One region of the Brevibacillus sp. SIMBA_040 genome, then DNA from elsewhere that is predicted to be linked to it. Evidence: riboswitches for the same ligand, from Rfam matches in the RefSeq annotation. Region 1 holds a riboswitch; the other holds the start of a gene.

What was found. A riboswitch is a leader RNA that binds a small molecule or an ion and turns the genes downstream of it on or off. The one in region 1 is predicted to bind cobalamin.
Region 2: another riboswitch for cobalamin. It lies ahead of SB752_RS23640 (ABC transporter substrate-binding protein); the one in region 1 lies ahead of cobO (cob(I)yrinic acid a,c-diamide adenosyltransferase).

Annotation. Positions count from the first base shown of each region.
Region 1 is NZ_JAWRXI010000019.1:16,590-21,634, forward strand. It holds gene cobS (adenosylcobinamide-GDP ribazoletransferase) at 1-438, opposite strand, end outside; gene cobU (bifunctional adenosylcobinamide kinase/adenosylcobinamide-phosphate guanylyltransferase) at 435-974, opposite strand; gene cobD (threonine-phosphate decarboxylase CobD) at 971-2,077, opposite strand; gene cobO (cob(I)yrinic acid a,c-diamide adenosyltransferase) at 2,077-2,625, opposite strand; cobalamin riboswitch at 2,750-2,968, opposite strand; gene SB752_RS25375 (M15 family metallopeptidase) at 3,184-3,894, shown strand; gene SB752_RS25380 (ABC transporter substrate-binding protein) at 3,956-5,045, shown strand, end outside.
Region 2 is NZ_JAWRXI010000016.1:68,136-73,180, reverse strand. It holds gene SB752_RS23655 (methyltransferase domain-containing protein) at 1-571, opposite strand, end outside; gene SB752_RS23650 (heme ABC transporter ATP-binding protein) at 568-1,377, opposite strand; gene SB752_RS23645 (FecCD family ABC transporter permease) at 1,374-2,411, opposite strand; gene SB752_RS23640 (ABC transporter substrate-binding protein) at 2,454-3,479, opposite strand; cobalamin riboswitch at 3,749-3,956, opposite strand; gene SB752_RS23635 (M24 family metallopeptidase) at 3,974-5,045, opposite strand, start outside.

The DNA.
Region 1 (5,045 bases):
GTGCGTACGGGCGGCAAACGGGACAAAAAGCAGAAACATTCCCCAGCCGGGATGTGCCAGCTCTGCTACACCCCCCGCTTTGATCAGCAGCAGCAGAATCGCTGCGATGACGCCCATCGCACCCACGCGGCTGTCCTTCATGATCGCGAGCACCTGCTCACGCGGCCTGCTGCTGCCAAGCCCGTCCGCCAAATCCATCCAGCCGTCCAGGTGAAGGCCACCTGTTACATAAATCCAGACACCCAGTGTCAAAATGGCAGCGAGCCACGGACTAAACAAGTGCACACCTGCCTGGTGCACACCCCATAGCAAAAGTCCGATTACTACGCCGACAGCCGGGTACCAGTTGACGCTCTTTTTCCAGGCAGCTTCAGAGGGTCGCAGCCATGGAACCGGAATCCGGGTAAAAAAGGAGATGGCGTGAAAAAAAGCATTCATCCCTTGATCCTCCACGGTATTCCAGACAAGACGGCATAGACGACATCCGCTTGACGAGCACTCATCTGGTTGACATCCCCGAGCACATCGGCGAACCATCTTCCCAGCCGATTCATGGCGACACCGCCAAGCCCTACCTCGCTAGTGACAGCAATCACCGTTTGGCTGGATGCCTGAACCTGCCTGAGCCAAGCTTCCGCCTCCTGCAAGAGAGCCGCTGTGTGCTGCTCGCTGCGCCATTTTGCTTCCTCAATATTCATTAACAGATTGCTGACCCACGTGGAGAGGCAGTCAATCAATACGACATCATAATCAGCACTTGCGTCTGCATATTCAGATAGGCGCTCGCCTACCTCCATACAGCCCCAGTCGCTTGGACGGCGCTTTTTGTGCAGCTCGATTCTGGCACGCATTTCGTCATCCCAAGCCTGACCTGTTGCTACATACAGAACACGCTTGCCCGAAGCCTGCGCCAGCTCCTCTGCAAAACGGCTTTTTCCCGAACGGACACCGCCTGTTACTACAATCAGACTCAAGCGTGTCCACTTCCTTCCGCCGCGACCTCGCACAGAGCAGCAATCAGTCTTTCGTTTTCTTCTCGGCTGCGGACTGCGATACGCACATCATGCTCAGTCAACCCCGGATACATGGCACAGCTGCGAATCAGGATTCTTCTTTTGCCGAGCCGCGCTTGCAATTGCTCTGCAGGCAAATGCTTCGGTGAACGAAGCAAAAGAAAGTTCGCTTCACCAGGCCATACCTTCCACCCTAGCTCATGCGTAATTGCTTCTGACAGATACGCTCTCTCTTTGGCAACCAGCTGGCGTGTTTTTTCCTCGTACTCATGCTCCTTTAAGCATAGCTCACCTGCAAGCAAAGCCAACGAATTGACGCTCCAGCTCACCTGCTTCTCACGCATCTGCTCGATCACGTCTGGATGGGCGATGGCATAGCCGAGGCGCAGGCCTGGAATCGCGTACATTTTCGTCATCGAGCGCATCAGGATGACCCTCGGATACTGCTCCAACTGTGTCGCTAGCGTAAATTGCCGCTCCGTTGCGACAAAATCGAGAAACGCCTCATCTACAATCAGCCAAGTGTTTGTCTCAGTGGACCACTGCGCGATTTGCACAAGCTCCTCCGGCTCATACAAAATCCCCGTCGGATTGTTCGGCGACCCGATAAACACCAGATCCGCCTTCTCAAGCAGACGATGCAGCTCTTCGTGGTCCGGCTTGTAGCCATTTTCCTCTTTTCCATAGCAACCGATCACACGCGCGCCAAACTGCTTGGAAAGTTGCTCATATTCCGAAAAGCAAGGATACACAACACCGACAGTTTGCGGCTTGAGTCCCAATATTGCCAAAGCCATCGCCTCTGCTGCTCCATTCGCGGGCAAAAGCCACTCCTCACCCAGTCCAAGATGCAAAGCAAGGGCCCCGCGAAAGGAACGATGTCCCGGATCTGGATAACGGACGATCGCAGACAGCGAAGCCAACAGCGTCTCCGTCACGCTAACTGGCATTCCCAGCGGATTAATATTGGCACTGTAATCGAGGAAATCTCCTGGGGCTACACCAAAGCGCTGGGCTGCCGACAGTAAATCGCCGCCGTGTCCGTAGGTTTCGAGAATACCCATTAAAATTCAACCCCCAGCACAGCTGGAATCCCCTCATCGTAGTAATGCTTGACCGGCTTCATTTCGGTAACCAAATCGGCCATGTCCATGATCTCTTGTTTGGCACTGCGTCCTGTGATTACGAGGTGAATGTGACTCGGACGACCCTGGATCGTCTCCAGTACGTCTGATAGTGGCAGCACATCATCGATTGGAAAACGATCAATCGCCAGCGCATTGTTCAACTCATCCAAAATGACTACGTCGTACTCGCCGCCCATCAGCTTTTCACGCGCAAAGCTCCACGCTTCCTGCAAAGCTGCCCGATGCTCTTCCGGAGTCTTTGTCCAAGTAAAGCCAACTCCCTTTTGCACGATCTCGATCCCGAGCCGATCAAAAATGATCTTTTCTCCATACGTCCGTTCTGGTGATTTAATGAACTGAATCATCAATACTTTTTTTCCACGGCCGGTCGCTCGTACAGCCAGCCCGATAGCTGCTGTCGTTTTCCCCTTGCCGTCACCTGTATAAACCAAAAGCAAGCCCCGCTTTTTGTCTTGCTGACTCATCAAAGCCACCCCCTCATCGAAATAAAAAAACGCCTTGTTCTCCTCTTATCGTGTAAGGAAAACAAAGCGTGTGGATAGCATACTTCACCGATCCTCACCTCTTCCTTTAACCCGAAGGAATGCAGTGCAAAAACAAGAACAGGCAGGTCTCCTGGCTTGAGGATCATCGCTATTCTTCTCCTTCCCGCTCCCTTGTGGGCAGTGGATGGCGCCGTTGCCATGAAGAATAGCTACTCTCTTACAGTGGCGGGACCGCGTTGGTTTTTCACCAATCTTCCCTTTTAACCCTGCTACCGGGAAAAGCTTTTTCGCAGTAACAAGGACCTGTTTGTATCGTATTCAATTCATTTTTCATTCTATGACAAGCACTTGTTTTAATAATAGCAAATGCTGGTCGGGATTCAAGCAAAAGCTGAGAAACAAACAAAACTGGAGTGTAAAGACACGCCTCTCTATCCGAAAATCATCATATTGCAGAAAATTAAATAAAATTACAATTTACTAAAAACTATTTTTCGGCTACCATATTGCCAAAGCCATCCAAAGGAGGTGAATTTTTTGATATCTCCCCCAATCCCGAAACTAACTGATCATGTCCTACCCAGCACACTTCCGGTAAAAGAATGCGGCGAGGCAATGGTCCCGCTCTCTACCCTATCAGCAAGAATCTCCGTTTATCCAGCTTACTATCGCCTGGGGTATGCGGGGACAACACCAGAAGCGTACTTGCGAAAGGAAGCTGCCCGAAGACTCGCTTCCGCTGCCGAACAGCTGCCCAGCGGCTATGAGTTGGTCATACTGGACGGGTGGCGTTCCTTTGAGGTACAGGCATCCCTATATGAAGGATTTCGTCAATCACTGCTCTTGAAGGGCTGGCAAGAGGGCGCTGCACTCGCCGAAGAGCTGCGCAAGTTTGTCGCCCTGCCCACAACTGACATTACCAAGCCGTCTCCTCATCTCTCGGGAGGAGCTGTAGATCTGACTATTGCCGGACCAGATGGCTGGCTGGATATGGGTACGGACTTCGACGATTTCACAGAAGCTGCTGCGACCAGGCATTACGAAGAGCTTTCGCAGCCGACCGAAAATGAAATCGTGATCCGCGACAATCGTCGTCTGCTTTACCATCTCATGACTAGCGCAGGCTTTGTCAACTATGCAAAAGAATGGTGGCATTTTGAATACGGCACCCGCAGCTGGGGACAGCAAACGCACCAAAGACCAATTTATGGCGGCATCTTGTCCATGGAAAAAATAATGGTTGAATAAATAGAATTTTTACAATATATTAAAAAATAATTAAATATAATATATTTGGGGGTCGAATTCATTGAAGCGTAGCTGGTCTTATTTATTCACTACCCTTCTGCTAATCCTCACCATGGTGACGGCAGCTTGTAGCAGTACGCCAGCAAGTCAATCCCAAGGCGAAACAAAGCCGGCGGAGAACAAACCGGCAGAGCCCGCACAGGCAAAATCGACAACTCCTGCTGACACCCTGTTCGTAGGGATGACTGCCGACCAAGGCACACTGGATCCCGCCGTCACCTTTGACAACAGTGCCTGGAAAATCACCTACCCTACCTACCAGCGTCTCGTAGAGTACGATGGCGGCACCACAGAAGTAAAGCCTGGCTTGGCAAAAGAATGGAAGGTAAGCGAGGACGGCCTCAGCTGGACGTTCACCCTTACCGAAGGAAACACCTTTGCTGACGGAACACCTGTAACGGCTGAAGCAGTCAAATTCACCTTTGATCGTACACTCAAAATCAAAAAAGGCCCGGCTGATGTCTACAACGTGATTAAAGAAGTGAAGGTAGACTCGCCAACAAGCGTTACATTCGTTCTCTCACAGAACTTCCCACCGTTTCTCTCCACACTGGCTGCCAACTATGGCGGTATCGTCAATCCAAAAGTGATGGAAAAAGAGCAAAACGGTGACCTAGGCCAAAACTTTCTCGCGAACAACACCATGGGCAGCGGCCCTTACCAACTCTCTGAATGGAGAAAAGGCGAGTACATCAAGCTTTCTCCAAACCCTAACTCCTCAGTCAAACCCGCACTTCAAAATATTTTCTTTAAAATCATCCCAGACTCAACAGCACAGCGCCTGCAGCTAGAGCAAGGCGAGCTCGACATCGCCGAAGGTATACCCAACGAACAGCTAAAAGCGATCAAGGATCAGCCAAACCTGGAAGTTTTGCAGCAGCCTAGCCTGTTTGTGGATTACATCTACGTCAACTCCACTAAAGGCAACCCAGCCCTGCAAAGTCCAAAGGTACGCCAGGCTCTCAACTACGCGATCGATTACGACGCGCTGACCGAATCTGTACAGGAAGGCTTCGCTACCCAAATGCGCGGACCGATTCCAAAAGGTCTGTGGGGTCACGACGAATCCGCCCATCAATACAAGCGCGATG
Region 2 (5,045 bases), on a different contig from region 1:
CATCCTCCGTTGTGTGCTCCCTGATTCTTCCGAGCAATTGTCGTTGCTGCTCCCTACAGATGGCTTGCTGAAAGATCCCCTCCGGCAGCAAAATGTGGGAAAACGTCCGCCCTAAATCGAGCTCGTGCATATCTTGCTCAATCAGCTCCAGCAGGTCTTCTTTTTTCTTCAACATACGCCGCTTCTTTTTCTCCGCCAGCTCAAGCATTTCCGGGCTCCAATCCACTCCGCATGCAGGCAGCTCATTTCGAGCGAGCTCGATGGCAATTCGTCCTGTTCCTACCCCGAGCTCTAGCACCGAGACTGGACTTTTTTCGTTTTCCTGAAGCAGCCAGTCGCGATAAAAGGCAATTCCGGCCTTGCCCGCAAACTGATCATAGTAGGTTGCCTCCAGCCCGGCGTACTTCGTTTCAGAAAGTGGCTGATGTCGCCCCTCTCCTTCCATGCCACAGGTCGTACAAACAGACCCCGCCAAATGTGGAAAAGGCACCCCAGGAGGGACGCCATTTTTCGTATCACCCAGCCATTCATCGTAACGAAACTTACATACCGTGCAGCTATACACACTCATAATGCTTTGGACACCTCCTGCGGTGATTGCTTGATTCTAAAAGCTTCCGAAAAAAAGTACACATGCTTTTTTCCCGTAATCGGATGCGTTGTCACTTCGGTCTCCACACCGAATACATCACGGATTAATGGCGGACTCAAAATTTGTTCAGGAGTTCCACTCGCAAAGATCTCCCCTTTTTTAATCACATACAAACGATCACAGTACATCGCAGCGATATTGAGATCATGCAAAGCTGACAAGACTGTGATCCCAAGCGCCCTGACTAAATCCATTACCTGCAGCTGATAGCGAACATCCAAGTGATTAGTCGGTTCGTCCAGGACGAGAAATTTAGCCTGCTGCACGAGCGCGCGGGCAATCAATACACGCTGCTTTTCTCCCCCTGACAAGCTAAAAAAGCTGCGATTTGCATAGGCATCCATGCCAACCCGTACAAGCGCTTCCTCGCAAATGTCGTGGTCTGCTTCTGTGTCTTGCTGAAACAGCCGCTTGTGAGGTGCGCGCCCCATCAAGACAATTTCCATCACAGTAAAATCAAATTCGATCGAAGACTCCTGACGGACAACAGCCATGCGCTGGGCATTTTCCTTGGCGGACAGCTTATATACATCGTCTCCGTCCAGCGAAATCCACCCCGCATGAGGCTTCATCGTACGATAGATGCTTTTAAGCAGTGTGGATTTCCCGCTGCCATTTGGCCCGATCAGTCCAACGAACTCACCAGCTGCGACCTCAAGCCCCACGTTGGACAGGATCGTTTTCTTCTCCAGATTGACTGATAAGTTATCCGCAACCAGCTTCATCGTCCGCTACCTCCAAAGGAATATGAATTGCGCAGCATCAACCAGATAAAAAACGGTCCGCCACATAGAGCCGTAATGATCCCAATCGGCAGCTCTTCTGGAGCAAAGGCTAGCCGTGCAATGGAGTCAGCCCAAATCAGAAAGATTGCTCCAAATAGAGCACTTACAGGCAGGACACGGCGATGATCCGATCCGACGACTACTCGCACGATATGCGGCATCATCAACCCCACGAACCCGATGGCTCCACTAATCGCAACGATCACCCCAGTCAGCAAAGCTGTGATCATCAAAAGCTGCTTGCGGAATTGGACCGTATTGACACCGAGTGTTCCCGCAGACTCTTCCCCCATCAGCATCGCATTGAGCGAGCGATATTGCGCCATCAATACAAACAGGCAGATCAGCACGACTAACGTCGGAATTGTGAGGTATTCCCATTTTCCTCCCGCCAGGCTACCACTCATCCAGAACAGAACGGACCGAATACCGTGCTCATTCGGTGCGGAAAAGATGATCAGGCTGGTAACTGCTGACAGAATGGCCGAGATCGCGATCCCCGACATAAGCAAACGTACTGTCGAGTTTTGTCCACCGATCCGCGATAGGGAAAAGATCAACAGGATAGACAAAAGCGCACCTGCAAAGGCTCCAAGTGACAGGGCGAATTGCCCAAACATGCTGAAGGCTCCGAAGAGAATAACCAGTGTGGCGCCAACCGAAGCACCCGAAGAAACTCCCAGTATGTACGGGTCTGCTAGTGAGTTTCGTACAAGAGACTGAATAGCTACACCTACTACCGAAAGGCCTGCTCCTACAATTGCCCCTAGCAGTACTCTTGGAAAACGAATATCCCAGATGATCGTTTGCTCACCCTTTGACCAATCAATGGGAATCCACTGACCCACTCCCGGAACTTGCGACAAGGCAATTTTCCATACCGTCGCAGGCTTGATATCTACAGAGCCCAAGGTGACAGCGATCGTGATGGAAAGCACCAGCCCGACTAGCAGGCTGATGATAATGAGAGGCATTTTGATCCGATGCAGAGTCATTCCCTCCTCTAGTAGAACTCTTTATTTAAATTTGTCCGGGTAGAGCCCTTCTCCCAGGATTTTCAGTGCAATCGGTGCGCGAACTCCCTCTGATGCTGCGGACAGTGGCAAGACGATCAATCTTTTATTTTGAATGGCTGGAATATCTGCCAGCTCGCGCTTCGTCAGCAAAAGGTTCTTTTTCTGATCTACCGTTTTGTCCCCGTAGTCCACGACTACAATCACGTCAGGCTTGCGATTGACAACCTCTTCCCAACTAACTTCTGCCCAACCCTTTTGAATATCATCAAATACGTTTTTACCGCCTGCCATTTTAATCAGGGATGTCATGTAATTGTTCGCTGCTGTAAAGGGGTTATCTTCTCCGCTATCATATACAAAAACCTGCAACGGCTTGTCCACAGAACCGATTTTACTCACTGTTTGATCCATTTCCTGCTTCATTTTTCCAATCAATTCATTGGCTTTATCCTCAACACGGAAAATCTTACCGATGTTTTGAATATCTGCAAAGACATCTTCTACGGTTGGGCCTGGCTTATTGGATGACTCTTGCAGGTACGATTTGATTCCAGCCTTGTCCAAATCCTCCATAGAGCCTACTCCTTTATCACCAAAACCACTCTTCCAGCCAGAGTAGACAAAATCAGGGTTTGCTGCCATCAGCACTTCTTTGTTTGGATATTTATCGGCCAACACTGGTACCTTGTCGTACGCTTCCTTGAGCTCAGGCAAAATCTGATCGTCCAAATATGCTGTTCCTACCATTTTATCTGCAAGACCCAGTGCAAGCATGATTTCCGTCACGTGTTGGTTTAAGGTAACCGCACGTTTTGGCGCTTCTGGATAGGTCATTTCAATGCCGTTTGTCGTGATAGTGACAGACTTATTGCCAGCAGGCTGCTCGGTCTTCGTTTCCGTTTTAGCAGCCTGCTCTGTTCCCGTTTTCGACTCAGTCGTGCTTGGTGCAGCAGAACCGCAAGCCGAAACAATGAGTACCAGCGCCATTACTGCTGCAATCCAAAATCCTTGTAAAACTTTTTTCATGTTTGCTTAACCCCTCTTTATGGATTTGAAATGATAATTAATTTTTGCGAATCGTAATCATTACGTTTTATTTACTTTTATCACTATACGCGTGCGTTAATGCTTTTGCAATTCTTTTCTTCAACCCCCTTTTCCGCACAAAAAAGCACCCCCCTTTTTTCTCAATCGGGAGGTGCTTGACAAACGTGGACACAGCTATAGATCTGGCTTTTTGTGCCTAGTTCTAGAATTATGCCTAAATTCCACATCTGCCCCATCCTCGTGGGTCGATTGTATCTGATTTCATGGCAGGTCTCCTGGCTTACGAATCGTCGCACACTAGCCTCCTTCCCATTCCAATAAGACGAAACAGTGGGTCTTGGCTAGGTACTCCTCGTTACAGTGGCGGGACCGCGCCGGTTTTTCACCGGTCTTCCCTATTAAGCTGAGGGGACGTATTAGATACGTCCAGTCAGCACCATGAAATGCTTATGAAGTTGTTTATTTCGTGCAATTTAACCGATTACAGTCAATTTTTTCGGGAAGCTCGACAATACTTCTACCCCTGTCTCGGTTACGACCACATCATCCTCGATACGGACGCCGCCTACGCCTGGCAAATAAATTCCTGGCTCGATAGTGAAAACCATCCCTGGGCGAAGTATCTCCTCATTTTGCTCATGCACAGAAGGATACTCGTGGACATCCATGCCGAGTCCATGTCCCAGACGGTGAATAAAGTACTCCCCATAGCCTTTTGCCGCGATGACATTGCGTGCGGTTTTGTCGATATGCGCAAAGGTTACGCCCGGGCGAACTTCGGCAATCGCTGCTTCATTGGCTGCCAATACCGTTTCGTAAATTTCGTGAAGCTGTTCGCTAATTTCACCAACTGCGAATGTACGGGTAATATCAGAGACGTACCCATCAGCTTCTACCCCGATATCAAACAGGAGCAGATCCCCTGCTTGAATCTCGCGCGTTCCAGGATTTCCATGTGGCAAAGCTGATTTTTCCCCAGCCAAAACCATTGTGGAGAAGGAAGGACCCTCTGCTCCTACACGCTTCATCTGGTATTCCAGGTCAGCGACAATCTCCATTTCGGTCATGCCGATCTTCACGGTTTTCAGCGTCTCTGTCAGTGCTTTTTCAACGAGCACAACAGCGTGCTTCATCCGCTCAACCTCGTCAGCGGATTTGATCAAGCGCATTTCGCGAAGCGGTGCTTCCACGTCTACAAAGCTAGTAGCAGAGACAACTTGTCCCATCGCTTCAAATCGCTCGACTGTCATATGACTTTTTTCGATACCGAGCTTAGACAAACCGCTTGGCAGTGTTTGTTTTAATACTTCGTACGGATTTTGCGTATCTGTATGTGTGTAGATGTTTTGGACGGATGAAGCCTCCGACGCTGCCTGACGATCAAGTGCTGGTACGATCAAGGCTGGTTCGCCCTGCACAGGAAGGACCAAGCCCAAAAAGCGCTCATGTGGATCTGTAAAAAAGCCTGTCAAATAATATACATGCTTGGGAGAGGTGATGAGCACCGCGTCCAGCTCTTGCTTCGTCAAAAAATCATGCAGCTTC